Marichromatium purpuratum 984: one gene and its partners. The protein of the gene in region 3 interacts with the protein of the main gene of each other region in a pairwise test. Links are inferred from orthologs where the notes say so. Each region holds a gene or a part of one and is shown on either strand. Other genes may lie near its edges. The genes, in order: yhbY, hfq, rho and nusG.

The links.
Region 1: the proteins of rho (region 3) and yhbY interact in binary tests that used the Escherichia coli proteins (3 or more experiments, as listed by UniProt). The link is inferred for Marichromatium purpuratum 984 from one-to-one orthologs.
Region 2: the proteins of rho (region 3) and hfq interact in binary tests that used the Escherichia coli proteins (3 or more experiments, as listed by UniProt). The link is inferred for Marichromatium purpuratum 984 from one-to-one orthologs.
Region 4: the proteins of rho (region 3) and nusG interact in binary tests that used the Escherichia coli proteins (3 or more experiments, as listed by UniProt). The link is inferred for Marichromatium purpuratum 984 from one-to-one orthologs.

The regions. Positions count from the first base shown.
Region 1 is NZ_CP007031.1:1,831,278-1,836,036, forward strand. Bases 770-3,475 are described here. They hold yhbY (ribosome assembly RNA-binding protein YhbY), read left to right. Parts: upstream 770-1,824; coding sequence 1,825-2,127; downstream 2,128-3,475. Other genes in these bases: hisC (histidinol-phosphate transaminase), read right to left, coding at 770-915; MARPU_RS08225 (SOUL family heme-binding protein), read left to right, coding at 1,049-1,717; MARPU_RS08235 (hypothetical protein), read right to left, coding at 2,128-2,967; MARPU_RS08240 (molybdopterin-containing oxidoreductase family protein), read right to left, coding at 2,977-3,475. Also shown: more of hisC, read right to left, coding at 1-769; more of MARPU_RS08240, read right to left, coding at 3,476-4,759.
Region 2 is NZ_CP007031.1:1,657,182-1,663,173, forward strand. The notes cover bases 1-2,860. They hold hfq (RNA chaperone Hfq), read left to right. Parts: upstream 1-1,230; coding sequence 1,231-1,491; downstream 1,492-2,860. Other genes in these bases: miaA (tRNA (adenosine(37)-N6)-dimethylallyltransferase MiaA), read left to right, coding at 4-972; hflX (ribosome rescue GTPase HflX), read left to right, coding at 1,524-2,810. Also shown: FtsH protease activity modulator HflK, read left to right, coding at 3,074-4,237; protease modulator HflC, read left to right, coding at 4,237-5,124; MARPU_RS07500 (DUF2065 domain-containing protein), read left to right, coding at 5,425-5,607; MARPU_RS07505 (ATP phosphoribosyltransferase regulatory subunit), read left to right, coding at 5,621-5,992. UniProt on the Escherichia coli protein: RNA chaperone that binds small regulatory RNA (sRNAs) and mRNAs to facilitate mRNA translational regulation in response to envelope stress, environmental stress and changes in metabolite concentrations.
Region 3 is NZ_CP007031.1:384,064-392,034, reverse strand. What follows is about bases 1-2,855. They hold rho (transcription termination factor Rho), read left to right. Parts: upstream 1-727; coding sequence 728-1,984; downstream 1,985-2,855. Other genes in these bases: MARPU_RS01810 (DUF4198 domain-containing protein), read right to left, coding at 2,224-2,855; trxA (thioredoxin TrxA), read left to right, coding at 205-531; MARPU_RS01825 (DEAD/DEAH box helicase), read right to left, coding at 1-3. In the rest of the region: more of MARPU_RS01810, read right to left, coding at 2,856-3,309; MARPU_RS01805 (hypothetical protein), read right to left, coding at 3,384-3,701; MARPU_RS01800 (FeoA family protein), read left to right, coding at 3,884-4,138; feoB (ferrous iron transport protein B), read left to right, coding at 4,131-6,650; MARPU_RS01790 (hypothetical protein), read left to right, coding at 6,706-6,948; MARPU_RS01785 (ABC transporter ATP-binding protein), read left to right, coding at 6,963-7,850; MARPU_RS01780 (hypothetical protein), read left to right, coding at 7,852-7,971. UniProt on the Escherichia coli protein: Facilitates transcription termination by a mechanism that involves Rho binding to the nascent RNA, activation of Rho's RNA-dependent ATPase activity, and release of the mRNA from the DNA template.
Region 4 is NZ_CP007031.1:792,090-799,717, forward strand. What follows is about bases 3,862-6,819. They hold nusG (transcription termination/antitermination protein NusG), read left to right. Parts: upstream 3,862-5,052; coding sequence 5,053-5,586; downstream 5,587-6,819. Other genes in these bases: tuf (elongation factor Tu), read left to right, coding at 3,862-4,507; secE (preprotein translocase subunit SecE), read left to right, coding at 4,673-5,050; rplK (50S ribosomal protein L11), read left to right, coding at 5,736-6,170; rplA (50S ribosomal protein L1), read left to right, coding at 6,170-6,819. Also shown: MARPU_RS03585 (OmpP1/FadL family transporter), read left to right, coding at 1-1,203; MARPU_RS03590 (UDP-glucose dehydrogenase family protein), read right to left, coding at 1,255-2,592; more of tuf, read left to right, coding at 3,317-3,861; more of rplA, read left to right, coding at 6,820-6,862; rplJ (50S ribosomal protein L10), read left to right, coding at 7,164-7,628. UniProt on the Escherichia coli protein: Part of the processive rRNA transcription and antitermination complex (rrnTAC). The complex forms an RNA-chaperone ring around the RNA exit tunnel of RNA polymerase (RNAP).

The DNA of each region.
Region 1 (4,759 bases), 1.4 Mb from region 3 along the record:
GCGGGCCCGCCCATTCGGCACCCGCGCCAGCACGAAGTTGGTCTGCGAGGGCAGCACCGCAAAGCCGCGCCGGGTGAGTTCGGCGACCGTCCACTCGCGCGTGGCCATCACCCGCGCGATGCAGTCGCGGAAGTAGTCCTCGTCCTCCAGCGCGGCGAGTGCGCCGGCCTGCGCCAGCCGGTCGAGCGGATAGGAGTTGAAGGAGTCCTTGACCCGCTCCAGCCCCGCGATCAGCTCGGCCGAGCCATAGGCGAAGCCAACCCGCAGCCCGGCCAGCGAGCGCGACTTGGAGAAGGTCTGCACCACCAAGAGCTGCGGGTGCTCGGCGAGCAGCGCCACCGCACTCTCGGCACCGAAGTCGACATAGGCCTCGTCGATCAGCACCACCCGCTCGCGGTTGGCCGCGAGCAGGCGCTCGAGCTGCTCGAGCGGCAGCGCCCGACCGGTCGGGGCATTGGGGTTGGGGAGCACGATCGGGCCGCTTTCGGCGGCATAGTCGGCCGGGTCGACCTCGAAGGCGGCATTGAGCGGGACGATCCGCGAGGCGATCCCAAAGAGCTTGCAATAGACCGGATAGAAGCCGTAGGTCAGATCCGGGAAGCGTAGCGGCTCGGGCTGTTTGAAGAAGGCCATGAAGGCGAGCGCCAACACGTCATCCGAACCGTTGCCGATGAAGACGTTCTCCGGCGCCAGCCCCGCACGCGCGGCGAGGGCGGCCTTGAGCGCGCCGCTGTCGGGGTCGGGATAGAGTCGGAGCGCGTCGACTGCCGCATCATCGAGCACCGCACGCACCCGCGGCGAGGGCGGATAGGGGTTCTCGTTGGTGTTGAGCTTGGTCAGCTCGACATGCCTGGGCTGCTCACCGGGGACATAGGGCTGCAGGGTGTGGACCAGGTCGCTCCAGTATTGACTCATGTTCGGCGGATCGCGGGATTGGATGGACAATCGCTCAGTTTATCCGCTGAGCCGGTTCACTGTCAGGCATCCCCTGTCAATCACCGACCAACGCCCATAGCCTGGGGATCAGGAACGTCACGAGGAGAGGACCATGCCGAGATCGAACACCCGGCGCGCGACGCTCGCCGCCCTGGCGCTCGCGCTGATCCTGGGCAGCATCGGAGGAGCGCTGATGGCCACCGAACAACCCGCCTATACCCTGATCGAACAACACCGCGGCTTCGAGCTGCGCCGCTATCCGCCATTGCTGGTCGCCGAGGTCGAGATCGAGGGCACCTTCGATGCCGTCGGCGGTCGCGCCTTTCGCCTGCTCGCCGACTACATCTTCGGTAACAACCAGGGGGCGCGGAAGATCGCCATGACCGCACCGGTCAACCAGCAACCGCTGGGGCGCGGCGAGCGCATCGCCATGACCGCGCCGGTGACCCAGCAGCCGAGCGGCGAAGCACGCTATCGCATCAGCTTCGTCATGCCCGCACACTTCACCCGCGAGACCCTGCCCCGCCCCAACGACGGGCGCGTCCACATCCGCGAGATCCCGGCGCGACTGCTCGCCGCGCACCGTTACTCCGGCGGCTGGGGCGAGGGACGTTATCGCGAGCACGAGTCACAGCTACTCGCCGCCGTGCAGGGCGTCGGCCTGAGCCCGGTCGGCACGCCGATCTATGCCCGTTACAACTCGCCCTTCTCGCTGCCGTTCCTGCGTCGCAACGAGGTGCTGGTCGAGGTCGAGCGCGCACCGACAGCGCTCGGGGACTGAGCCGATCCGAGGCGGCAGAGCGCCGCCGGGACTGCTATCATCGCCCCCCATCGGGGCCGGTCCTGCACCGGCCCCGACCCGTTTCGCACAACACAGCCAAGGCCTTCATGAGCATCACCGAAAAACAGAAACGCTGGCTCAAGCAGCAGGCGCATCATCTCAAGCCCGTCGTCATCGTCGGTCAGCACGGCATCACCGATGCGGTGATCGCCGAGCTGGAGATCGCGCTCGATCATCACGAACTGCTCAAGACCAAGATCAGCGCCGGCGATCGTGAGCTGCGCGACGCGGCCATCGCCGAACTCATCGAGCGCACCGGAGCGATGCTGGTCAACCGCATCGGCAACATCGCCATCCTCTATCGCGCCAACCCGCGCAAGCGCGATCCGCTCGCCCTGCCCCGGATCTGATCAGCCGCGCCGGCGCTCGAGCAGCGCCAGCGCCGCGCGACCGAGCGCGCGATCGGCCGCGCGCAGGATCGCCACCCGATCCGGGGTGTGCCGATCCTCGTCCACGCTAACCCCGAGCGCGGCCAGCGCCTCGCTCTCCTCCCCGCTCAAGGGTCGCCGACCGAACACCGAGATCACCATGCCACCGGGGACCGGCGGTGGCGGCGCGAAGGGTGCGCCGTCGACCAGCGCCACCCAGGCGGGAACGAACCCCGGACCATAGAGATCGAAGAAGCCGTTGGAGCCGCGCAGATGGATCTCCACCGCCCGCCCCCCGATCAGCTCGATGTTGCACAGCCCGGTGTAGTCGGCGAGATGGCGCTCGACCAACTGCGCCAGCACCGGCTCGATCGCCGGGATCGCGACCCCGACCTCCCAGACACAGGGGCGCCCCTGGTCACGCCACTGGCCGGCACGGGTGTGCGCCTGCCAGCGGATGCGTCCGGCCTCGAGTAGCAGGTCGCTGCTGGTCTGCTCGCCCTCCAGACACTCGCACCAGAAGCTCCCGGGCCGCACCGGCACGGCGTCGGCGCGAGACACCCCGGCCTCGAGGGCCATCCCGGCGAGATTGACGATTGGCTTGACGAACACCGGCGCCTCCGGCGCAACCCCGAGCGCCATCGGCGACACCCCACAGGGCGCGGCCAACAGGCCTTCGGCCAGCGCCAGGTCGAGCTTGTCGTAAACCCCGCGATGCGCCGGGTTGAGCCGCCAGGCGGCGGCGTCGCTCACCGCCACCGCCCGGCGCGGCCGGGGCCGGAACAGCTGCTCGCGCTCGGGGAGGACACCGATAAAGGGCATGGCCTGACCTCAATCGATCGGTCGGATCTCGCACAGCCCCGACTTGAACGGCGGGAAGCCACTGATCGGGTCGAGGTGCACATCATCGGTGAGCAGATTGACGTTGGCCTCGTTCCAGCCGTGCACACAGTGCACCACGCCCGGCTTGATGCGCTCGGTTACCTGGGCATAGAAGCGCACCTCGCCACGGGGCGAGCCGACCATCACCGCATCGCCATCGTCGATGCCGCGCACCATGGCATCCTCGGGGTGGATCTCGACCAGGGGACGGGGAATGGCCCGGCGCATCCGCGCGCTGTGCTGGTGTTGCGAGTGGGTGTCGAACTTGGTGCGCGCGCCGCTGGTCAGCACCAGCGGGAAACGCCGGGCCAGCGCCGGGGTGGAGACCGGCCCCTCGGCCGGTTCGCGATAGACCGGCAGACCGTCGTGACCGGCGGCGCGCAGCGCGTCCGAATCGAACTCCACCTTGCCGCTGTCGGTGGGGAAGCCACGTAGCCGATAGAGTCGATCGGCGTCCATGAAGCCATGATCGACCAGGTCGTCGATCGCATCGGCATAGACGGTCACCCCGTCGGGGCTGGCATAGATCGCCTCGCGTACCGCCTCGGGCAGCCCCTCGGCGGCCTCCGCCCAGGAGGCCTCGAGGTCCCCGCCCCAGAACAGCGTCCCCATCCCCAGCCGCACCCCGAGCTGGAGGAAGATCTCGCCGTCCGCACGGGCCTCGCCCCGCGGGGTGAGCAACGCGCGCCGATAGCGCACCTCGCCCTGATAGGCACAGCCGGGATAGGCGATCAGCGCCGGGCGTTCCAGGTTGGTCGCCGCCGGCAACACGATATCGGCCTGACGGGTCGCGGGGTTGTGGAAGAAGTCGCTGGCGGCGAAGAAATCGAGCGCGCCAAGCGCCCGCTCCATCCGCGCCGAGTTCGGCCACATCGCAGTATTGATCCCCATCGCCAGCAGCGCGCGGATCGGCTGCGGATCGCCCTCGAGGATGCAGTCGGGCAACAGCATGCTCTGCGCCGCCGGCCAGTAGCGGGTCCAGATCGGGAAGCGCTCGCTGCCGACACGTGGTGGCAAGGCCGCCAGACAGTGATCGAAGCGCTCGATCGGCCGGGGCAGCGCCTTGTCGTTGAAGAAGCGGTTGCCGCCCTCGCGATCGAGGTTGCCGGTTACCGCACAGAGCAGGATCAGCGCGCGATGGTTCTGGAAGCCGTTGCTGTGCTGCACGGTGGCGGTCGGCGACAGGGTGATCTGCGCCGGGGCGGTGGTGGCATAGCACTCGGCGGCGCGCTCGATGTCGGCGGCCGCCACCCCACAAATGGCCGCCACCCGACGCGGGTCGAAGTCGCGCACATAGTCGCGGAAGGCCTCCACCCCCTGCCCCCACTGGTCGAGAAAGACCTGATCCTGCCAGCCGTTGGCGAAGATCAGATGATGGAAGCCGAGCGCGAGCGCCCCATCGGTGCCGGGACGAATCTGCAGATGGACGTCGGCGCGCTCGGCCAGCGGCGTACGTCTGGGGTCGACCACGATCAACGCCCGCTCGGGGCGGGGACTGGCCAGCGGGTGCTGATCGAAGGGCGGGATCGAGCCGCGCGGGTTGGTCGACCAGATGAGATGACAGCGCGTCTTCGGCGAGACCACGGTCGAGGTGGTCTTGATCTTGTAGCCGAGGGTAAGCTTCTCGGCGACCATGGTGGCCGAGAAACAGCAGCCGCTCTCGGTCATGTAGTTGGGCGAGCCGAAGCTGTGGGCGAGTCGTTGCAGCTGCGGGCGCGCCTCCTTGGTATAG
Region 2 (5,992 bases), 1.3 Mb from region 3 along the record:
GTCATGATCGATTCCGCCGACCCACGGCCGTGGGCCATCCTGTTGCTCGGCCCGACTGCTGCCGGCAAGACCGATCTCGCCGTCGAGCTGGTGCGTCGGCTGCCGTGCGAGATCATCAGCGTCGACTCGGCGATGGTCTATCGCGGCATGGACATCGGTACCGCCAAGCCCGGCCCCGAGGTGCTGGCCGAGGCTCCGCACCGGCTCATCGACATCCTCGACCCGAGCGAGTCCTATTCGACCGCACAGTTCCGCGCCGATGCCCTGGCGGCGATGGCCGAGATCAGCGCGCGGGGGCGGATCCCCTTGCTGGTCGGTGGAACCATGCTCTATGTGCGCGGTCTGTTGCGCGGTCTGGCCGAGCTGCCGGGGGCCGATGCGGCGGTGCGCGCCGCGCTCGATGCGGAGGCGGCGCGTCTCGGCTGGCAGGCGATGCACGAGCGGCTCGTCGAGGTCGATCCGGTGAGCGCGGCGCAGATCCACCCCAATGACCCGCAGCGCATCCAGCGCGCGCTCGAGGTCCACACCCTGGCCGGGCGCCCGATGAGTACGCTGATCGCCGAGGCCCGCGCTCGCGCCGAGCCACCCTATCGCTGGGTGAAGCTGGTGCGCGCGCCGGGCGATCGCGCGCTACTGCATCGGCGCATCGAACAGCGCTTTTGCGACATGCTCGATCAGGGGCTGGTGGCCGAGGTCGAGCGGCTGTGGGCGCGCGGCGACCTGCACCCGGAGCTGCCCTCGATGCGCTGCGTGGGCTATCGCCAGGTGTTGAAATATCTTCACGGCGAGTACGACCGTGATGAGCTGGTGCAGCGCGGTATCTATGCCTCCAGACAGCTCGCCAAGCGTCAGCTCACCTGGCTGCGCGCCGAGCCCGACTGTCATTGGATCGATGATCACCCGGATCCCTGTGGTCAGGCGCTGGCGGCGCTCGCGGCGGCTGGTATCGGTGGCGCGGGCGGTGGCCGATGAGTCGTGGCCGGTGTTGCTGGTCCTTGCCGCGGTGTCGCCAGCGAGGCATGCTCAGTCAAGTCCCCGCGCTGGGGGCCTGCTCCAAATCAGGCCGGTGTCCGTCACCAGTCCGCAACCCGTTGATGGGTGCTGCGGTCATGGCGAGCGTGGCGAGAGGAGGTGATCCGGGATGGGGGGAAGCACTGCCCCGGAGCGCCTGTCCGGCCACGGTCACATCCGGATGCCGACCGAACAAACGACAACAAGGAGACTCAACACATGGCAAAGGGCCATAGCCTGCAAGACCCCTTCCTGAACACCCTGCGCAAGGAGCGCGTGCCGGTCTCGGTGTTCCTGGTCAACGGTATCAAGCTGCAGGGGCAGATCGAGTCCTTCGATCAGTTCGTCGTGCTGCTCAAGAACAACGTCAGTCAGATGATCTACAAGCATGCGATCTCGACGGTGGTGCCGGCGCGCAACGTCAAGCTGCCGCCGAGCGATGAGTCGCCGAAGGGTGAGGACAAGTCCGACGATGCCTGAGTCGTGCGCGCAACGATTGGTGGGGGCGCGACGTGTTTGAGCGTCCCGATGTCGGTGAGCGGGCGGTGCTGGTACAGATCGATCTCGGCGGCGAGCGGGTCGATGCCGAGCAGCGCGAAGAATTCGCGCTGCTCGCCGAGGCCGCCGGCGCCGAGGTGCTGGCGACCCTGGGGGGGAGTCGCGCCGCGCCCGATCCGCGCTACTTCCTCGGCAGCGGCAAGGCCGAGGAACTCAAGGACCTGGTCGCCGCCTGCACCGCCGACCTGGTGATCGTCGATCATCCGCTCTCGCCGGCTCAGGAGCGCAACCTCGAGCGCCTGGTGCAGTGCCGGGTGCTCGATCGCTCCGGGCTGATCCTCGATATCTTCGCCCAGCGCGCGCGTTCCTTCGAGGGCAAGCTGCAGGTGGAGCTGGCGCAGCTGCGCCACCTCTCGACCCGACTGGTGCGCGGCTGGACCCATCTCGAACGCCAGAAGGGTGGCATCGGGCTGCGCGGTCCGGGCGAGACCCAGCTCGAGACCGATCGCCGGTTGCTCGGCAAGCGCGTGGCGATGCTCGAGCGCCGGCTCGGCAAGATCGAGGGGCAGCGCGCCCAGGGGCGCAAGGCGCGGGCCAAGGCCGAACTCTCGGTGGTCTCGCTGGTCGGTTACACCAATGCCGGTAAGTCGACGCTGTTCAATCGCTTGACCGAGGCCGGGGTGTTCCAGGCCGATCAGCTGTTCGCCACCCTCGATCCGACGCTGCGTCGATTGGAGTTGCCGACCGGCGAGCGGGCACTGCTGGCCGATACCGTGGGGTTCGTCAGCGATCTGCCGCACGAGCTGGTGGCGGCCTTTCGCTCGACGCTGGAAGAGGCGCGCAACGCCGCGTTGCTGCTGCACGTGATCGATGCCGCAGCCACGCAGCGCTCGCGACTGATCACCGATGTCGAGCAGGTGCTCGAGGAGATCGGTTGCAGCGAGATCCCGCGCTTGGAGGTGTTCAACAAGATCGATCGGCTCGAGGAGGGCGCGCCGCGTCTCGAGCGCGATGCCGAGGGCGTGCCGGTGCGGGTGTGGATCTCAGCGCGCGAGGGCGAGGGGATCGAGCTGTTGCTGCAGGCGATCGCCGAGCGTGTCGGTGGTCAGCGCGTCGAGTGTCGGGTCCGTCTCGAACCGGCCGATGGGCGGGTGCGGGCGCTGCTCTTCGCCCATGCGCAGATACTCGCCGACACGCCGCTCGAGAGCGGCGGTTGGGAGATGGCCTTCAGCATCGCGCGGGCCGATCTGGAGCGGTTGCGAGCGCGCGACGCGCGACTGGCCGCCTGTGTCGAGCCCTGAGTTTCATTGGGGTGGGGCGTTTGCCCCACTCCGCCGCGCCATCTTAGAATGACACCTTCGATCTGGGGCATCAGGGATGCGTGTCCGCGTGACCTCATCATGCGATATCGCTTGATATCGGCCTCGTACGTCGGCATTGTTCTACGCAATATTCACCTGCCATCGGACTTGTCGTGACGCCCTGTTTGCAGTGGCCGGATCGTCAACCCCCGACAGGGCAATCCGGGACGACTCCCCAACCAACCAGTACAGACGGAGAAGCTATGGCCTGGAACGAGCCAGGTGGCGGTAACAAAGACCCTTGGAGTGGTGGCGGCGACCAGGGGCCGCCCGATCTCGACGAGGTGGTACGCAAGCTCCAGGAGCGCCTGGGTGGGCTCTTCGGTGGCAAGGGCGGCGGGCAGGGCGGTCCGAGCGGCGGTCCCGGGCGCGACCTCAGTCTGCGCCTGATCGGCGTGGCGGTGGCCGTGCTGGTGGTGATCTGGCTGGCCACCGGCATCTATATCGTCGGGCCGGCCGAACGCGGTGTCGAGACCCGCTTCGGCAAGCTCACCGAGACCACCGGTCCGGGGCCGCACTGGCACATCCCTGCACCGATCGAGTCGGTGACCAAGGTTAATGTCGATGAGATCGCCACCTTCAGTCACAAGGCCTCGATGCTCACCCAGGACGAGAATATCGTCGATGTCGAGCTGACGGTGCAGTCGCGCATCCAGGATGCGGCGAACTATCTGTTCCAGGACCAGAATCCCGAGAAGACTCTGCGTGACGCCACGGTGACCGTGGTACGCGTGACCATCGGTGGCAGCAAGCTCGACTACGTGATGACCGAGGGTCGTAGCGCGGTGGCGGTGACCATCAAGGAGCGCATCCAGGCACTGATGGATCAGTACAAGACCGGCCTCGAGGTGACCACGGTCAACATGCAGCCGGCCAAGCCGCCGGAGCAGGTCAAGGCCGCCTTCGACGACGCCATCAAGGCGCGCGAGGACAAGGAGCGCATCGAGAACCAGGCTGAGGCCTATGCCAACGAGGTGCTGCCGCGTGCCCGTGGTGAGGCCGCGCGCATCATCGCCGATGCCCGCGCCTATCGCGACAAGGTGATCGCCGAGTCCGAGGGTGAGGCGGCCCGCTTCGATGCCATCCTCACCGAGTATCAGAAGGCCCCCGAGGTGACGCGTGAGCGTCTCTATCTCGAGACCATGGAGCAGGTGCTCGGCGGGAACGCCAAGGTGCTGCTCGATGTCGAGGACGGCGGCAACAGCCTGATGTACCTGCCCATCGATCAGATGCTCAAGCAATCAGCAACGCCGGTCCAGAGTGGCCCGGCAGCGTCGGCGCCGGTCGCGGCGACGCCGGCGAGCGCCAGCGGGGCGAGCGATGCCATGCCCCAGCGCATCGTGGACCGTGAGCGGAGGACGCGTTGATGAATCAGTACAGGACCCTGCTGCCGATCGGCGTCGCGGTGCTCGCGCTCCTCGTCTACAGCTGTACCTTCGTGGTCAAGCAGTACGAGGTGGCGATCAAGCTGCGACTCGGTGAGATCGTCTCCGACCAGTACGGCCCCGGGCTGCACTTCAAGCTGCCCTTGATCAACTCCATCGAGATCTTCGACCGTCGCATCCAGACCCTCGACTCGCGCCCCGAGCGTTTTCTCACCATCGAGAAGAAGGACGTGATCGTCGACTCCTACGCCAAGTGGCGGATCTCCAACGCGGCGCAGTTCTTCCGCTCCACCGGTGGCAGCAGCGCGCGGACCAGCCGGCTGCTCTCGGAGCGGATCAACACCAGCCTGCGCGACGAGTTCGGTAAGCGCACCATCCAGGAGGTGGTCTCTGACGACCGTCTGGAGCTGATGCAGATCCTCACCAAGGAGGTCAACGCCAACACCGAGGACCTCGGTGTCGAAATCGTCGACGTGCGGGTGAAGAAGATCGACCTGCCGCCCGAGGTCAGTGAGTCGGTCTATCAGCGCATGCGTGCCGAACGTGAGCGGGTGGCGCGTGACCTGCGGGCCAAGGGCTCTGAGGCCGCCGAGCGGATTCGCGCCGATGCCGATCGTCAGCGTACCGTGATCACCGCCGATGCCTATCGTCAGTCGGAGGAGATCCGTGGTGAGGGCGATGCGCGTGCCGCCGAGGTCTATGCCAGCGCCTATAGCCAGGACCCCGAGTTCTACGCCTTCTACCGGAGTCTCGGCTCCTATCGCCAGGCCTTCGGCAACGGCGGTGACGTGATGGTGCTCGAGCCCGACTCCGAGTTCTTCCGCTTCTTCCGTCAGCAACAGGCCCCGGTCGAGGCCATCGGCCGCTGATTCCCACGCTCCGTTGCAGGATGCGGCCCCGCTTCGGGGCCGTATTCCCCCGCCCGAGACCTCTGTCGGACGTTTCGTCCACGTTTCAGTGACTCTTTTGCTCCTCGGTCAAAGGCATGCATTTTGTTGACAAAATGCTGCTTTTGCGCTGAATTTGCGTTTTTTTGTCTGTTCGTGGGGTGTTTTTCGATGTCCCGACGATGGACAAATGCCCTTGCGTCTGGAAAGATGGGCGCCTTTTGAAAGGGTACCGGCCCGGTTGCGTTCGCGTGATCGAGCCCCGGTCGAGGACGTCTGGTCGTGAACGAGCTGCTGATCGCGCTGGCGCTGATGCTGGTGGTCGAGGGGATCTGGCCGTTTCTCTCGCCGCGAAGCTTCAGGCGCGCCTTGTTGCTGATAGCGGCCGAACAGGATCGGGCGCTGCGTTTGACCGGGTTGACGAGCATGATCGTCGGGCTCGGGCTGCTCTATCTGGTGAACTGAGTTTTAGTGCGCAATGAATGAGGAACGGTGGCTGTTGCCAGCCGGAATCGAAGAAGTGCTCCCGCCCCAGGCCCAGGTCATCGAGGGGCTGCGTCGCGAGTTGCTGGATCTCTATGCCGGCTGGGGATACGACTTGGTCATCCCGCCGTTCATCGATTATCTCGACTCGCTGCTGACCGGCACCGGTCAGGACCTCGACCTGCAGACCTTCAAGCTCACCGACCAGGTCTCCGGGCGGTTGCTCGGGGTGCGGTCCGACATGACTCCGCAGGTCGCACGCATGGATGCCCATCATCTGCGTCGTGATGTGCCGCAGCGCCTGTGCTATCTCGGCACCGTGCTGCGCACCCGCGACGACGGCTTCGGTGGAACGCGCAGTCCGCTC
Region 3 (7,971 bases):
CATGACGTTTCGGGTATCCCTGAGCTGCAGACCTCGCGGGCGGGCAAGGCTTGCAAATTCTCTTCGCTTTGGATCAAATAGCATCTTACCCAAGGGCCCATATCAACGCCAATTCGCCCGCCCGCTCCACAGCCGACCCGCGCGACGCCTCAACGGCGAGTTCTCACGCCCTTCACCACACGAATTCAACGGGAGACGACTCCAGTGAGCGACAGCATCGTCCACGTGACCGATGACACCTTCGAGGAGGAGGTGCTGAAATCCTCCAAGCCGGTGCTCCTAGACTACTGGGCCGACTGGTGCGGTCCGTGCAAGATGATTGCCCCGGTCCTCGATGAGATCGCAAGCGAGTACGGCAAGGACCTCAAGGTCGCCAAGCTCAACATCGACGACAACCCCAACACCCCTCCCCGTTACGGCATCCGCGGCATCCCCACGCTGATGCTGTTCAAGGATGGCGAGGTCGAGGCGACCAAGGTGGGCGCCGTCTCCAAGTCGCAGCTGACCGCCTTCATCGACAGCAACCTCTGACACCCGGCAACCAACCAGCGCGCGGCGAGGCGCCCGTGCGTTCGAGGCGATCGACTTTCTAATTTCCACGGGGCGTCCGCCCGGACGCCCCCTCTCCGGTGGGCTGCCGTCCTGCAGCCGCATCCTCTCGCGACACCGATCCTTCTCGCGGGGCGCTGCCCACCAGCCACGACCTCTGTCTTTAACGATAACCGTGATGAATCTAACCGAACTCAAGAAGACGCCTGTACCCGAGCTGGTTGCCCTTGCCCAATCGATGGACATCGAGGGTGTCGGACGCTCTCGCAAGCAGGACCTGATCTTCGCCATCCTCAAGGCACAGGCCAAGCGTGGCGAGGACATCTACGGCGACGGCGTGCTCGAGATCCTGCAGGACGGATTCGGGTTCCTGCGCTCGGCCGACGCCTCCTATCTCGCTGGCCCCGACGACATCTATGTCTCCCCCAGCCAGATTCGTCGCTTCGCGCTGCGCACCGGCGACACCATCTCGGGCAAGATCCGTCCGCCCAAGGACGGCGAGCGCTACTTCGCCCTGCTCAAGGTCTCGGACATCAACTTCGATCGCCCCGAGAACGCCAAGTCGAAGATCCTGTTCGAGAACTTCACCCCGCTGTTCGCTCAGGAGCGGCTCACCCTCGAGGTCGGCAACGGCAGCACCGAGGACATCACCGCCCGCACCATCGACCTGGTCGCCCCCATCGGCAAGGGTCAGCGCGGCCTCATCGTCTCGCCGCCCAAGGCCGGTAAGACCATGATGCTGCAGAACATCGCCCAGTCGATCGGTCACAACCACCCCGATTGCTACCTGATCGTGCTGCTCATCGACGAGCGCCCGGAAGAGGTCACCGAGATGGCCCGCTCGGTGCGTGGCGAGGTCATCTCCTCGACCTTCGACGAGCCGGCCACGCGTCACGTCCAGGTCGCCGAGATGGTGATCGAGAAGGCCAAGCGACTAGTCGAGCACAAGAAGGACGTGGTTATCCTGCTCGACTCCATCACCCGTCTGGCGCGCGCCTACAACACCGTGGTGCCCTCCTCGGGCAAGGTGCTCACCGGTGGTGTCGACGCCAACGCGCTGCAGCGCCCCAAGCGCTTCTTCGGCGCCGCGCGCAACGTCGAGGAAGGCGGCAGCCTCACCATCATCGCCACCGCGCTGGTCGACACCGGCTCGCGCATGGACGACGTGATCTACGAGGAGTTCAAAGGCACCGGCAACATGGAGATCCACATGGATCGCCGCATCGCCGAGCGCCGTATCTTCCCGGCGATCAACATCAACCGCTCCGGCACCCGCCGCGAGGAGTTGCTGATGGGCCCGGCGGAACTGCAGAAGATGTGGATCCTGCGCAAGATCCTGCACCCGATGGATGAACTGGCGGCCATGGAGTTCCTCTTCGACAAGCTCAAGGCGACCAAGACCAACGACGAGTTCTTCTCCTCGATGAAGGGCTGAACGACCGCAGCTCGCCCCGAGTACGCCAGGCGCGCGGCGTCACCGTCGCGCCATCGCCCGCGCGTCCGCCACATCCCGCACCGCCCCATCTCTCCCCCTGCTCCGTCATCAGACATACCGCGCCGACGGACGCCAGGGCACGGATCCCGAAAAGACATCGCCCCGGCCCGGCACGAGGCCGAACCGGGGCGATGGAGATGCCCGCCGAACCCGCCCCCCCGCGCGTCCGGCGAAACAACTCAGTTGGTGCCGACTCGGCTCAGCACCTCGAGTACCGCGGCATCGACCAAGCCATTGGCCGGCAGCTCACGCACCCGCTGGAAGACCTTCAGCGCCTCGCGCGTGCGCGGACCGAAGTTACCGTCGACGCCACCGGCATAGACGCCCAGCTCACGCAGCGCGGCCTGCACGTCACGTCGCTGCTGAAGGCTCAGTTCGCGATCGAAGGCCTCGGCGTCAACCACCTCGACTGCCGCCTCGACTGCCTCGACCTGCTCGCTCACCGCTTCCTCGACGGCCGACGCACCGACCTCCAGAGGACGCGCCTCGACCCAGATCACCGCGTCCTGCGACAGCTCCTTGCCCTCGTGCTCCTTGTCGGGACCGCTACCGAGGCAGGCGAACCCCCACATTCCGGGCGTCGGGATGCCGAAGGTAAAGCGCCCGTCGCCGTCGGTGATGGCGACGATCGCGGTGGCCGGCACCGTACCCAGGGTGTCCTCGCCGAAGGCGTTGGCGTCCATGTCGATCTCGGTGTTGATGTACTCGATCTCGCACTCGGCGCCGGCCACCGGCTGACCGTCGGCGAGCAGCTGACCGGTGAAGGTGCCACCGGCGAACACCTGATAGGGCTTGTTCAGCGGCACGATCTCGGTGGGCAGGCCGAGCGGCTCGTTCCAGTTGGTGGGCATCGCGCCCTTGTTCAGGTAGGACTTGGTGATCTGCTGGATATAGATGTCCTCGCTCCCCTCGTAATAGGGCGCGGGCACCACAGCGAAGACATAGTCACCGTTGCGACGGACCTTGTAGGTCGCCTGATAGGCCTTGGCCTGATTGTGAGCACCCTGCCAGGTGATCGGCTGCAACGCGTCCTTGAGATCGATGCGCTGATCCTTGAACTGGACGAAGAAATCGAGCGGCTCGCCCATGTCCATGGCGTGGCCGTTCTCCATCGGGTGCCCGAACACCAGCTTGAGATCGACCTCGGCCGGCGACTCGAGCATGGTCTCGGGAGTGTAGAGCAGCTGGAAGTGCGCCTGGGCGGCGCCGGCGCCGAGACCGAGTGCGGCGGTCGAGGCAATGAGTGCGAGAGGAGTCTTCATCATCGTGGGTAGGGTTCCGGTGTCAGAAAGCGGGATGCTGTGTCCAGCGCGGCGATCGGGGGCCGACGCGGCGGCCTTTACTCGACGATGTCCTCGCCGTCGATCTCGATCTCGTGACCGGGACCGGCGTCGAACACCACCTTGTACTCGCCATCGGGCTTGTCGAACTCGAACTCGCTGTCCTCGGTCATCTCCCCCTCAATGACGGCATTGCCGCCGGCATCGAGCACGCGGATCGCCACCCCGGAGGCAGAGGAGCCATCGGAGAATCCGCCCTCGCAGAAGACGGTACCGTCACCGTTGTCGTAGCAGGAGCACAGCGGCGTGTGGGCCAGGGCCGGGGTGGCGACCAGGGTGGCTGCAAGCAGCGTCAGTGGCGGCAGGATCTTGCGCATCGAACTCTCCAGATTGCGATTTTCGTCGTCGCCGGGATCGGCATCCCGGTCGATTCGGGGCGCGAGAAACCTTACCCCAAGAGGACATAATCGCGCAAACGCTAATCTTTATCATTTGCGCTATGGCATCAATAAGTCTAGAATTCCGCCTTCAGCCCGCTCGTACTGCTCAAGGCCTCGCCATGCCGAACCGACCGAACTGCCCCCACCGCACCCTCAACGACATGCATCCCGGCCATCGCGCGCGCATCCGTCGTCACCACGCCCGTGGCGCCGTGCGCCAGCGCCTCATGGACCTGGGACTGATGCCGAACGTCGAGGTGGTGCTGGTGCGCAGCGCGCCACTGAACGACCCCATCGAACTGCAGTTGGAGGCGACCAACGTCACCCTGCGCCGTCAGGAGGCAGCCACCATCGAGGTCGGCGACGATGACTGAGCGCAGAGACCTGCTGGTCGCCCTCGCCGGTCAGCAGAACGCCGGCAAGTCGACCCTGTTCAACGCCCTCACCGGGGCGCGCCAGCACGTCGCCAACTACCCCGGGGTGACGGTCGACAAGAAGTACGGCCAGTACGGCGACACCGAGGGCCGGGTACGCATCGTCGACCTGCCCGGCACCTACAGCCTGACCTCCTTCTCGCTGGAGGAACGGGTGGCGCGCGACTTCCTCATCCAGGAGCGCCCGGACGTCGTCGTCAACGTGGTCGACGGCTCCAACCTGCGCCGTTCGCTGCACCTCACCCTGCAGCTCCAGGAGATGGAGCTGCCGTTGGTGCTGGCGCTGAACATGATGGACGTCGCCGCCGGGCGCGGGCTGGAGATCGACCCGCAGCGCCTGGCCGCACGACTCGATGTCCCGGTGATCCCCACCGTCGGGCGCAAGGCCGAGGGGCGCGAGGCGCTGCGCGGGGCGATTCGCGCGCGTGCGTGCGATCACCGCGAGACCGCCGCCGCGGTCGACTACGGCGAGCTGGAACCGGCGATCGGCGCACTCGTCGAGCACACGACCACCACCCCGGAGCTGGCCGCCGTGCCCGCGCGCTGGCTCGCGCTCAAGCTGCTCGAGGACGACGCCCAGGCGCAGCGTCAGCTGCGCGAGCGTCTGCCCGCACCACAGGCCGAGGCCCTGCTCCAGGAGGCGGCGCGGCGGCGCCGCGACTTCGAGACCCAGGCGCGACTCGATGTCGCCGACCATCTCGCGGCCTGTCGCGACCAGAGCGTCGGGCAACTGCTCGAGGGCGTGGTCGAGCGACGCGAGGACCGTCCGCGCACCACCCTGACCGAGCGCATCGACCGCGTGTTGCTCAACCGTCTCGCCGCGCCGGCCTTCCTGGTGCTCACCGTGTTCCTGATCTATCAGGTGGCGATCGTCTGGGGCTACGAGCTGACCAACTACACCTGGCCGCTGCTCGCCGGGATGCGCGAGCTGGTCGCCGGGGTACTGCCCGATGCCGGCTTCCTGGTCGATCCCTACACCCGCGCGCTCGGGCTGTGGCTGGTCGACTCGGCCAACACCCTGCTCAACTATGTGCCGATCTTCCTCATCCTCTTCGCGCTGATCGCGGTGCTCGAGGACTCGGGCTACATGGCGCGCATCGCCTTCATCCTCGACAAGGTGCTGCACCGCTTCGGGCTGCACGGCCAGAGTACCCTGCCCTTCATCCTCGCCGGGGTATTCGCCGGCGGCTGTGCGGTGCCCGGGGTGATGGCCACCAAGGGCATCCCCGACAACCGCGCACGGATGGCCACCATCCTCACCGTGCCCTTCATGAACTGTCTGGCCAAGGTGCCGCTCTACACCCTGCTGCTCGGGATCTTCTTCGTCGAGCACAAGGCGCTGATGATGTTCTACATCTCGACCATGACCATCATCTTCGCGCTGCTGGTGGCCAAGCTGCTCACCCGTACCGTACTGCGCGGCGAGGAGACCTCCCCCTTCGTCATGGAGTTGCCGGCCTATCACCTGCCGACCCTCGGTGGCGTGCTGCGTCGCGCCATCGATCGCACCTGGCTCTACATCAAGAAGGTCGGCACCATCGTCATCGCGGTGGCAGTGGTGGTCTTCACCCTGCTGCACCTGCCCGGACTCTCCGACACCCGCATGGCCGACTTCGAGGAGCGCGGTCGCGCGGCGGTGAGCAACTTCGAGCAGGCGATGGCGGGCAACGCCTATGACTGGGTCGCCAGCCCCGAGCACATCACCCCGCTGCTCAACTATTACAACGACTACAAGCGCGCCAAGCTCAATGCCTCCGGGGCCGAGGGCTCACGCGCGGTCAAGGCACGCTTCGAGCGACGCAACCCCGACTACTTCCCGCTGGTCGCGCCGCCCAAGGGCGATCGCGACGCCCGCCAAGCGAGCCGGCAGCTGCGCAAGCTCAGCTCGGCGCGCAAGTCGCTGCGCCGCGAGATGAAGGAGGAGCGCATCACCAGCTCGATCCTCGGCATCATCGGGCGCGGCATGGAGCCGGTGACCCAGTTCGCCGGCTTCGACTGGAAGATCAACGTCGCCCTGCTCTCCTCCTTCGCCGCGCGCGAGAGCAGCGTCGCCACCCTCGGGGTGCTGTTCCAGCAGGACGAGGACCAGAACGCCACGCTCGAGCAACGCATGGGCGAGGAGACCCGCGCCGGCGGCGCCACCGCACTCACCGCGGTGGCGGTGATCCTGTTCTTCGCGCTCTACCCGCCCTGTCTCGCCACCACGGTGATGGTCAAGGTCCAGACCGGCTCCTACAAGTGGATGCTGTTCTCGATCGTCTTCCCGACACTGCTCGGGCTCGGTGTGGCCAGCGCGGTCTACACCATCGGTATCGTCACCGGCTCCTCGGGGATCGAGATGATGAGCTGGACCTACTTCGGCGCGCTCGCGCTGCTGTTGCTGCTCGGGTTGTTCACCGGGCCGGGCCGGAGACGCCCCGTCGCCCTGACCACCGCACCCGAACACGGCTGACCGGGGGCCGGGGCCGCGCCCCGGCCGCCCCCATTCGCAGACCACGGAGCACCGCATGCAAGAGACCGCAACCGACAGCAGCGCCGCGACGGTGGTCGCCGCCGGCAACGCGCTCGGCTGGGCCGACAGCCTCATCCCGCTGATCGCGCTCGGCGCAGCGCTCTACTATCTCTACCGCACCCTGTGGGCCAACCGCGGTCGCTGTGGCGGCTGCTCGGGCAAGGGCAAGGGTGGCGGCTGCGCCACCACCGCGCCGCCCCGGGTGACACCACCACGCATCGGCCAGGGCCGTCGCTGAGCGCCCTCCCAAGGATGAGCGACACCGCCATCGAGGTCTCCGGCCTCACCCACCACTATGGGCGCCGCACCCTCTATCGCGACCTCGAGTTCCGCGTCCCACGCGGCAAGGTCGTCGCCCTGCTGGGCAAGAACGGGGTCGGCAAGACCACCCTGATCCGGCTGCTGATGGGCTTCCAGCGCCCCGCCGGCGGTCATTGCCGGGTGCTCGGCGAGGACTCGCACGCGCTCTCCCCGGCCACCCGGGCACGGATCGGACTGCTGTTCGAGGGCCACCTGGCCTACGACTTCATGACCATCGAGCAGATCGAGCGCTTCTATCGCCCGTTCTACCCGAACTGGCGTCATGAACGTTACTACGACCTGGTCGATCGCATGCAGCTGCCGCGCGACCACCGCATCGCCAACATGTCGTGCGGTCAGCGCTCACAGGTGGTCCTCGGGCTGATCTTTGCCCAAGACCCCGAGCTGATGATCCTCGACGACTACTCGATGGGGCTCGACGCCGGTTACCGACGGCTGTTCCTCGACTATCTGGCGCGCTATCTCGACGCGGGCGAGCGCACCGTCTTTCTCACCTCGCACGTGGTGCAGGACATGGAGGAATTGGTCGACGAGGTGATCTTTCTGCAACGCGGCGGCGAGCTGCTGCAGATGCCGCTGGCCGACTTCCGTCGCGACTTCCGCTGCTTCGCGCTCACCCCCGGCGAACAACCGCCACCGCCCACCGACCGGTTGATCCGTAACCTCGACCTGCACGGCCGCCAACCGCGTCTCTACAGCTTCGCCGAACGCGACCGAATCGCGGCTCGGCTGGCCGAGCAGTGGCCCGGTGCGCGGCTCGGCGAGGTGCTGCCGATGACGCTCGAGGACGCCTTCATCGGATTGACCGGGAAGTACTGACATGCTCCGCGCCATCGTTCTCAAGGAATGGCTGAAGCTGCGCTGGGTGTGGGTCGCCGCGCTGCTGATCCATCTCGCGCTACTCGCCCAGCTGCTGCTCGCACTGCGCCACCAGTTCCGC
Region 4 (7,628 bases), 410 kb from region 3 along the record:
GCGACGGGGTTCCCGGCCGGCCCTTTCGTCACCCCGGGTGACTATGACAGCGATGCCGACTGGTTCCTGATCCCGAGCTTCGGCTACAACCGTCCGCTCGGTGAGCGAGCCACCATCGGGGTCAGCGTCTTCGGCAACGGCGGGATGAACACCCGGTATCGCGATCGTGCGGTGTGGGAGAACTTCGCTGCTGCGCCGGATCAGCTCGCCGGGGTTCCGGGTGCGGGTGAGATCGCCAGTCCGGGCGGGTTGCTGTTCCTGCCGACCAATCCGCCGCAGCCGGTGACCGACCCGAGTGTGCCGCCACCGCCGACGGGCAACAACGCCAACCCCGGCGGCTACTTCACCGCGACCACACCGACCGGTGTCAGTCTCGAGCAGCTGTTCATCGAGATCCCCTATACCTACCGATTCGCCGGCGGCCGTCAGGCGCTGGGCATCGCGCCGGTGTTCGCCATCCAGCGCTTCGAGGCCGAGGGCCTGGAGCCCTTCCGTGGCGCATCGGTTGCCCCGGACCGGGTGACCAACAACGGTGAGGAGTGGTCCTATGGCGCCGGTCTGCACCTGGGGTGGTATGGGCAGGTGAGCGAGCGCCTAGCGCTCGGCGCCTCCTACCGCACCCGTATCTACATGACCGATCTCGACGACTACGAGGGGCTGTTCGCCGGTGGTGGCGAATTCGACATCCCGGCGATGCTCAATCTCGGTCTGAGCTATCGGCCCTGGCGTGACCTGACCCTGGCGTTCGATTACCAGCGCATCTTCTATGGCGACATCGACGCCATCGCCAACTCCAATGCGCGCGACATCTCCGCCTGTTTCGCGCCCGGCGCCAAGCCCTCCTACTGTCTCGGTGGCGACAATGGTGTGGGGTTCGGCTGGGAGACCATGGATGTCTTCAAGTTCGGTGTGCGCTACGACGTCGACGAACGGCTCAGCCTGATGGGTGGGGTGAGCTACAACAGCGACTTCACCGATGGCTCCATGGCCCTGTTTAACATCCTCACCCCGGCGACCGTGCGCTGGCACCTGACGCTGGGGGCGAGCTACCGGGCGAGCGACCGCGACCGCTTCACCTTGGCCTTGTCCTATATGCCGGAGGAGCGGCTCGACGGTGCTAACCCGAGCATCACCCAGGACCAGACCGGGAGCCTGTACATGCAGCAGCTCGATATCGAGATCGCCTGGAGTCGGCGTTTCTGACGGTGGGGTAGGGCGCGGTCGCGCCGGTGCGCGACCGCGTGGCGGGGTGTTTCAGGCGGGGGTGGCCGGTGCGCGACCGATCGAGAGATAGGTCAGGCCGGCTGCGGTGGCCTGCTGCGGATCGAGGATGTTGCGTCCGTCGAGCAGTAGCGGGCGGGTGAGGGTGTCGCGGATGAGACGGAAGTTGGGGCTGCGGAACTGGGTCCACTCGGTGACGATCACCAGCGCATCGGCGCCGACCAGCGCGGCGGTGGCGTCCTCGGCGAGCACCAGGTCGGGGCGCTCGCCGTAGAGCCGGCGGGCCTCGTCCATCGCCACCGGGTCGAACGCCTGTACCTTGGCGCCGGCTGCCCACAGCGACTCCATCAGCACCCGGCTCGAGGCCTCGCGCATGTCATCGGTGTTGGGCTTGAAGGCCAGCCCCCAGAGCGCGATGGTGCGCCCGGCGAGATCGCCGTCGAACTGCGCCTTGAGCTTGTCGAACAACAGCTCCTTCTGGCGGAAGTTGACCGCCTCGACCGCCTGCAGCAATTGCGGCTCGTAGCCGACGCCGCGCGCAGTGCGCTCGAGTGCGCGCACGTCCTTGGGGAAGCAGGAGCCGCCGTAGCCGCAGCCGGGATAGATGAACTGGTAGCCGATACGGGGATCCGAGCCGATGCCGACACGGACCTTCTCGATATCGGCGCCGACGATCTCGGCGATGTTCGACAGCTCGTTCATGAAGCTGATCTTGGTCGCCAGCATGGCGTTGGCGGCGTACTTGGTCAGCTCGGCCGAGCGTACGTCCATCACCATCAGTCGGTCGCGGTTGCGGTTGAAGGGGGCGTAGAGCGCGCGCAACAGCTCGGCGGTGCGCGGGTTGTCGGTGCCGACGATGATCCGATCGGGACGCATGAAGTCCTCAATCGCTGCGCCTTCCTTGAGGAACTCGGGGTTGGAGACGACATCGAAGTCGGCGCTCTGGCCGCGCTCGGAGAGGGCGCTGCGTACGGTGTCCGCGACCTTGTCGGCGGTGCCGACCGGGACGGTCGACTTGTCGACGAGGATGCGGTAGCCGTCCATGTGCTGGCCGATGGTGCGGGCGACCGAGAGCACGTACTGCAGGTCAGCCGACCCGTCCTCGTCGGGTGGTGTGCCGACGGCGATGAACTGGAAGAGCCCGTGCTTGACCCCGGCCTCGGCGTCGGTCGAGAAGCGCAGTCGTCCGGCTTCGCGGTTGTTGCGGATGAGTTCGTCGAGTCCCGGCTCGTAGATCGGTACTCCGCCATTGTTGAGCAGGTCGATCTTGTCCGGGTCGACGTCGATGCAGAGGACATCGTTCCCGACCTCGGCGAGACAGGCGCCGGTGACCAGGCCGACATAGCCGCTGCCGAATATTGTTACTTCCATACTGGGATCTCCGAGTCCGAAGTGATTGGCTGTGTGATTGGGTTGCGTTTGGGGTCGTGAAGCGGGTATCTTAAGCGGCTACTCCGGTTGTCGGCGACGGGCTGTCCCGGTCAGCAACTGGGTCTTTGGCATCAAGCGCTCGATTCTGTCCTTCACTCGAGCTGATCATGGTATCAGTCAGTAGTGTCCAAGGCGTTAATGGGAACCGGGTGCGCTGGAGGCAAGAAATAAAGTGCTGTAGGCGTGTTGACAAAGCTAAAAACGACGCCTAGAATGTGCAGCTCTTTTGGAGGGGTTCCCGAGCGGTCAAAGGGATCAGACTGTAAATCTGACGGCTCAGCCTTCGGAGGTTCGAATCCTCCCCCCTCCACCAAGTTTCCGTCCTGCGGGGCGGCGCCGCGAAGACCGCGGCATGGCGGTGGTCGATCTTCATTGGGTCGGTCGTCGCAGGGTGAGCTGACGTATCTGCCTTGCGGGTGTAGTTCAACGGCTAGAACCTCAGCCTTCCAAGCTGATGATGTGGGTTCGATTCCCATCACCCGCTCCAAGTTCAAGGTGCCCTGGCACTGTGAAGTAAGTTTTGCCCATGTAGCTCAGATGGTAGAGCACACCCTTGGTAAGGGTGAGGTCACCGGTTCAATTCCGGTCATGGGCTCCATTTTTTCAGTTCGGTTGCGCGCATCCAGGCGCGCCTGGTCGATTTGAAACATGCGGGGAGCCGTTCATGTCCAAAGAAAAATTCGAACGTAGTAAGCCTCATGTCAACGTTGGCACCATCGGCCACGTCGACCACGGCAAGACCACGCTGACGGCTGCGATCACCACGCACCAGGCGCGCAAGTACGGTGGCGAGGCGCGTGCCTACGACCAGATCGACAACGCACCCGAAGAGCGCGAGCGTGGCATTACCATTGCCACCGCGCACGTCGAGTACGAGTCCGATACCCGTCACTACGCGCACGTCGACTGCCCCGGCCACGCCGACTACGTGAAGAACATGATCACCGGTGCGGCGCAGATGGACGGCGCGATCCTGGTGGTGTCGGCCGCCGACGGCCCGATGCCCCAGACCCGCGAGCACATCCTGCTCTCCCGTCAGGTCGGCGTGCCCTACATCATCGTCTACCTGAACAAGGCCGACATGGTCGACGACGCCGAGCTTCTCGAACTCGTCGAGATGGAAGTGCGCGAGCTGCTCTCGAGCTACGACTTCCCGGGTGATGACACCCCGATCGTGACCGGTTCGGCCAAGCTCGCCCTCGAGGGCGACACCTCGGAGATCGGTGGTCCGTCCATCGACAAGCTGGTCGAGGCGCTCGACAGCTACATCCCCGAGCCCGAGCGTGCCGTCGACGGCGCCTTCCTGATGCCGATCGAGGACGTGTTCTCGATCTCGGGTCGCGGCACCGTGGTGACCGGTCGTGTCGAGCGTGGCGTGATCAAGGTCGGTGAAGAGGTCGAGATCGTCGGCATCAAGGACACCACCAAGACCACCTGCACCGGCGTGGAGATGTTCCGCAAGCTGCTCGACCAGGGCGAGGCCGGTGACAACGTCGGCGTGCTGCTGCGCGGCACCAAGCGTGAGGACGTCGAGCGTGGTCAGGTGCTGGCCAAGCCCGGCAGCATCACCCCGCACACCAACTTCGAGGCCGAAGTCTACGTGCTGAGCAAGGAAGAGGGTGGTCGTCACACGCCCTTCTTCAACGGCTATCGTCCGCAGTTCTACTTCCGCACCACCGACGTGACTGGTGCCTGCGAGCTGCCCGAGGGCATCGAGATGGTCATGCCTGGCGACAACGTCAAGATGACCGTCCAGCTGATCGCGCCGATCGCGATGGAAGAGGGTCTGCGCTTCGCTGTTCGCGAGGGTGGTCGTACCGTCGGCGCCGGCGTGGTCTCCAAGATTATCGAGTAATTGTTTGATCTCCGGTCACGCGCCCGATGGGTGCGTGATTTGGAAAACCTAGTTTCTAGGCCAGTAGCTCAATTGGCAGAGCAGCGGTCTCCAAAACCGCAGGTTGGGGGTTCGAGTCCCTCCTGGCCTGCCATACAACTCATCGCTTAGGCGACACGCGAATCCATGAATTCACGCGCAGAAGCCCGTGGCGCCAGCTTGGATACACTCAAGCTGGTTGCTGCTGCTTTTTTGTTGGTCGGCGGTATCGTTGCCTTCTACCTCCTCAAACCTCTCTCGACCCTGTTGGCGGTCGTCGGTCTGCTGATTATCACGGGTGTCGCGGCGTTCGCTGTCTTCAAGACCGAGCGCGGCCGTGTCCTGTGGCAATTTGCAGGTGATGCGCGCATGGAGGTCCGCAAGGTCGTCTGGCCTTCGCGGCAGGAAACCATTCAGACCACCTTGGTGGTCATCGTCATGGTTCTGATCGTTGGTATCGTGCTTTGGTTGTTCGACATGATGCTGATGGGAATCCTGCGTTTCCTGACCGGTCAAGGAGGCTGAAGATGGCACAGCGGTGGTACGTCATCCATGCCTACTCGGGGTTCGAGGGGCAGGTCAAGCGCTCACTCGAAGATCGCGTCAAGCGTGCTGGTCTCGAGGACCTGTTCGGGATGATTCTGGTCCCGACCGAAGAGGTCGTCGAGGTGCGCGGCGGTCAGCAGCGCAAGAGCGAGCGTAAGTTCTTCCCGGGTTACGTCTTGGTCAATATGGAAATGACCGACGAGACCTGGCACCTCGTCAAGAGTGTCCCCAAGGTCATGGGCTTCATCGGTGGAACCGGTGATCGTCCCGCGCCTATTCCCGAATCCCAGGCCCAAGCCATCCTGCAGCGCCTCGAGGAAGGCGGTGAGAAGCCGCGTCCGAAGGTGATCTACGAGCCGGGCGAGGTCGTGCGCGTAATCGATGGGCCGTTCACCGACTTCAACGGTGTGGTCGAGGATGTCGATTACGAGAAGAGCCGGGTCAAGGTCTCGGTGCTGATCTTCGGGCGCGCCACTCCGGTCGATCTCGAGTTCTCTCAAGTCGAGAAGGGTTGATCGCAACTCGTGTCGTCCCCGTGACGACGTGATGTATCCCGGTCGTCGCCATTCAGCGGCGACCTCCGTACCAAGCCCCCGCCCGGGGGTCTGACATTGGGGAGCCAAGGTCTCGAATCTTCGGCGTCTGCACCCATTGGAGAATCATTGTGGCAAAAAAGATCACAGCCTACATCAAGCTGCAGGTCAAGGCCGGTGAGGCCAACCCGAGCCCGCCGGTTGGTCCCGCGCTCGGTCAGCACGGCGTCAACATCATGGAGTTCTGCAAGGCGTTCAACGCCAAGACGCAGGACGTCGAGAAGGGTCTGCCGATCCCGGTGGTCATCACCGTCTACTCCGATCGCAGCTTCACCTTCATCACCAAGACGCCACCTGCGGCCATCCTGTTGAAAAAGGCCGCTGGTATCCCGAAGGGAAGTGCGACGCCCAACACCGTGAAGGTGGGGGTAGTGACCCGCGAGCAGCTCGAGCAGATCGCGACCACTAAGATGGCGGATCTGACCGCCGCCGACATGGATGCCGCCGTGCGCACCATCGCCGGTAGCGCTCGCGCTATGGGTCTCGACGTCGAGGGGGTGAACTGATGGCCAAGCTGACCAAGCGTATGCGTGCGATCCGTGAGCGGGTCGAGCCGGGCAAGCTCTATGCTCCGGAAGAGGCCTTCGGGTTGCTCAAGGAGCTTTCCCAGGTGAAGTTCTCCGAGAGTGTCGATGTCGCCGTCAACCTCGGCGTCGATCCGCGCAAGTCGGATCAGGTCGTGCGTGGTTCCACCGTGCTGCCCAACGGCACCGGCAAGACCGTGCGCGTGGCTGTGTTCACTCAGGGTGCCAACGTTGAGGCCGCCAAGGAAGCCGGTGCCGACAAGGTCGGTTTCGAGGACCTGGCCGAAGAGGTCAAGGCCGGCAATCTGGACTTCGATGTGGTCATCGCCTCCCCGGACGCGATGCGCATCGTCGGCCAGCTCGGCAAGGTGCTCGGTCCCCGTGGTCTGATGCCGAACCCGAAGGTCGGTACCGTGACTGCCGACGTCGCCGAGGCCGTGCGTAATGCCAAGGCCGGTCAGGTGCGTTATCGCACCGACAAGGCAGGTATCATCCATTGCCCGATCGGCAAGGCCGATTTCGAGCCGGCGCAGCTGCGCGAGAACCTCGAGGCCTTGCTGGCCAACCTGGTCAAGGCCAAGCCGGCCAGCGCCAAGGGCGTGTACATGCAGCAGGTGACGGTCTCCACCACCATGGGGCCGGGCCTGACCGTCGACCACTCGGGCCTGATCTGAGTGCGACGTCCCCGGGCCTGGTGCCCGGGGCACGAAGGCAGTGCCTTCGTGCGCTAAACATCTTTGGGGCCCCGATTTAACGGTCGGGGGCCGTCAAAGACCGCAGGTGTCTTCCTCGGCGCATCGGAGTGTGCGCGCGGATGACTCAATGGGAACGCCCCGCCTGCGCAGACGGTGCTCCAGAATCAAGTCAATGACTGATGACGGCGCACGCTATCCGCATGTCGTGGACTCGCAGGATGCACATCCATGATCTGCGCCCCGGTGCAAGTCGGGGTTCATATAGTCAGGAGGTGACGAAGTGGCGCTGAATTTCGCCCAGAAAGAAGCGATCGTCGCCGAAGTCGCGGAAGTCGCCAAGAGCGCTTACTCGGCCGTCGGTGCCGAGTATCGGGGTTTGACCGTGGACGAGCTGACCCAGCTGCGCGTGGAAGCACGCAAGGCCGGCGTCTATGTTCGCGTGGTCAAGAATACCCTGGCTCGTCGCGCGCTGGAAGGCACGGACTTCGCGTGCATGCAGGAGGGTCTCACCGGCCCGCTGATCCTTGCATTCTCGCAGGAAGATCCGGGCTCGGCCGCGCGCGTCGCCGAGGCCTTCGCCAAGGACCATGACAAGTTCCAGGTGCGTCTCATCGCCCTGGGCGGCAAGCTGTTGCCTGCCTCGGAGCTCGGTAATCTCGCGAAGATGCCGACCTACGATCAGGCCGTCAGCATGCTCATGGCTACCATGAAGGCTCCGGTGCAGAAGCTCGCAGCGACCATCAAC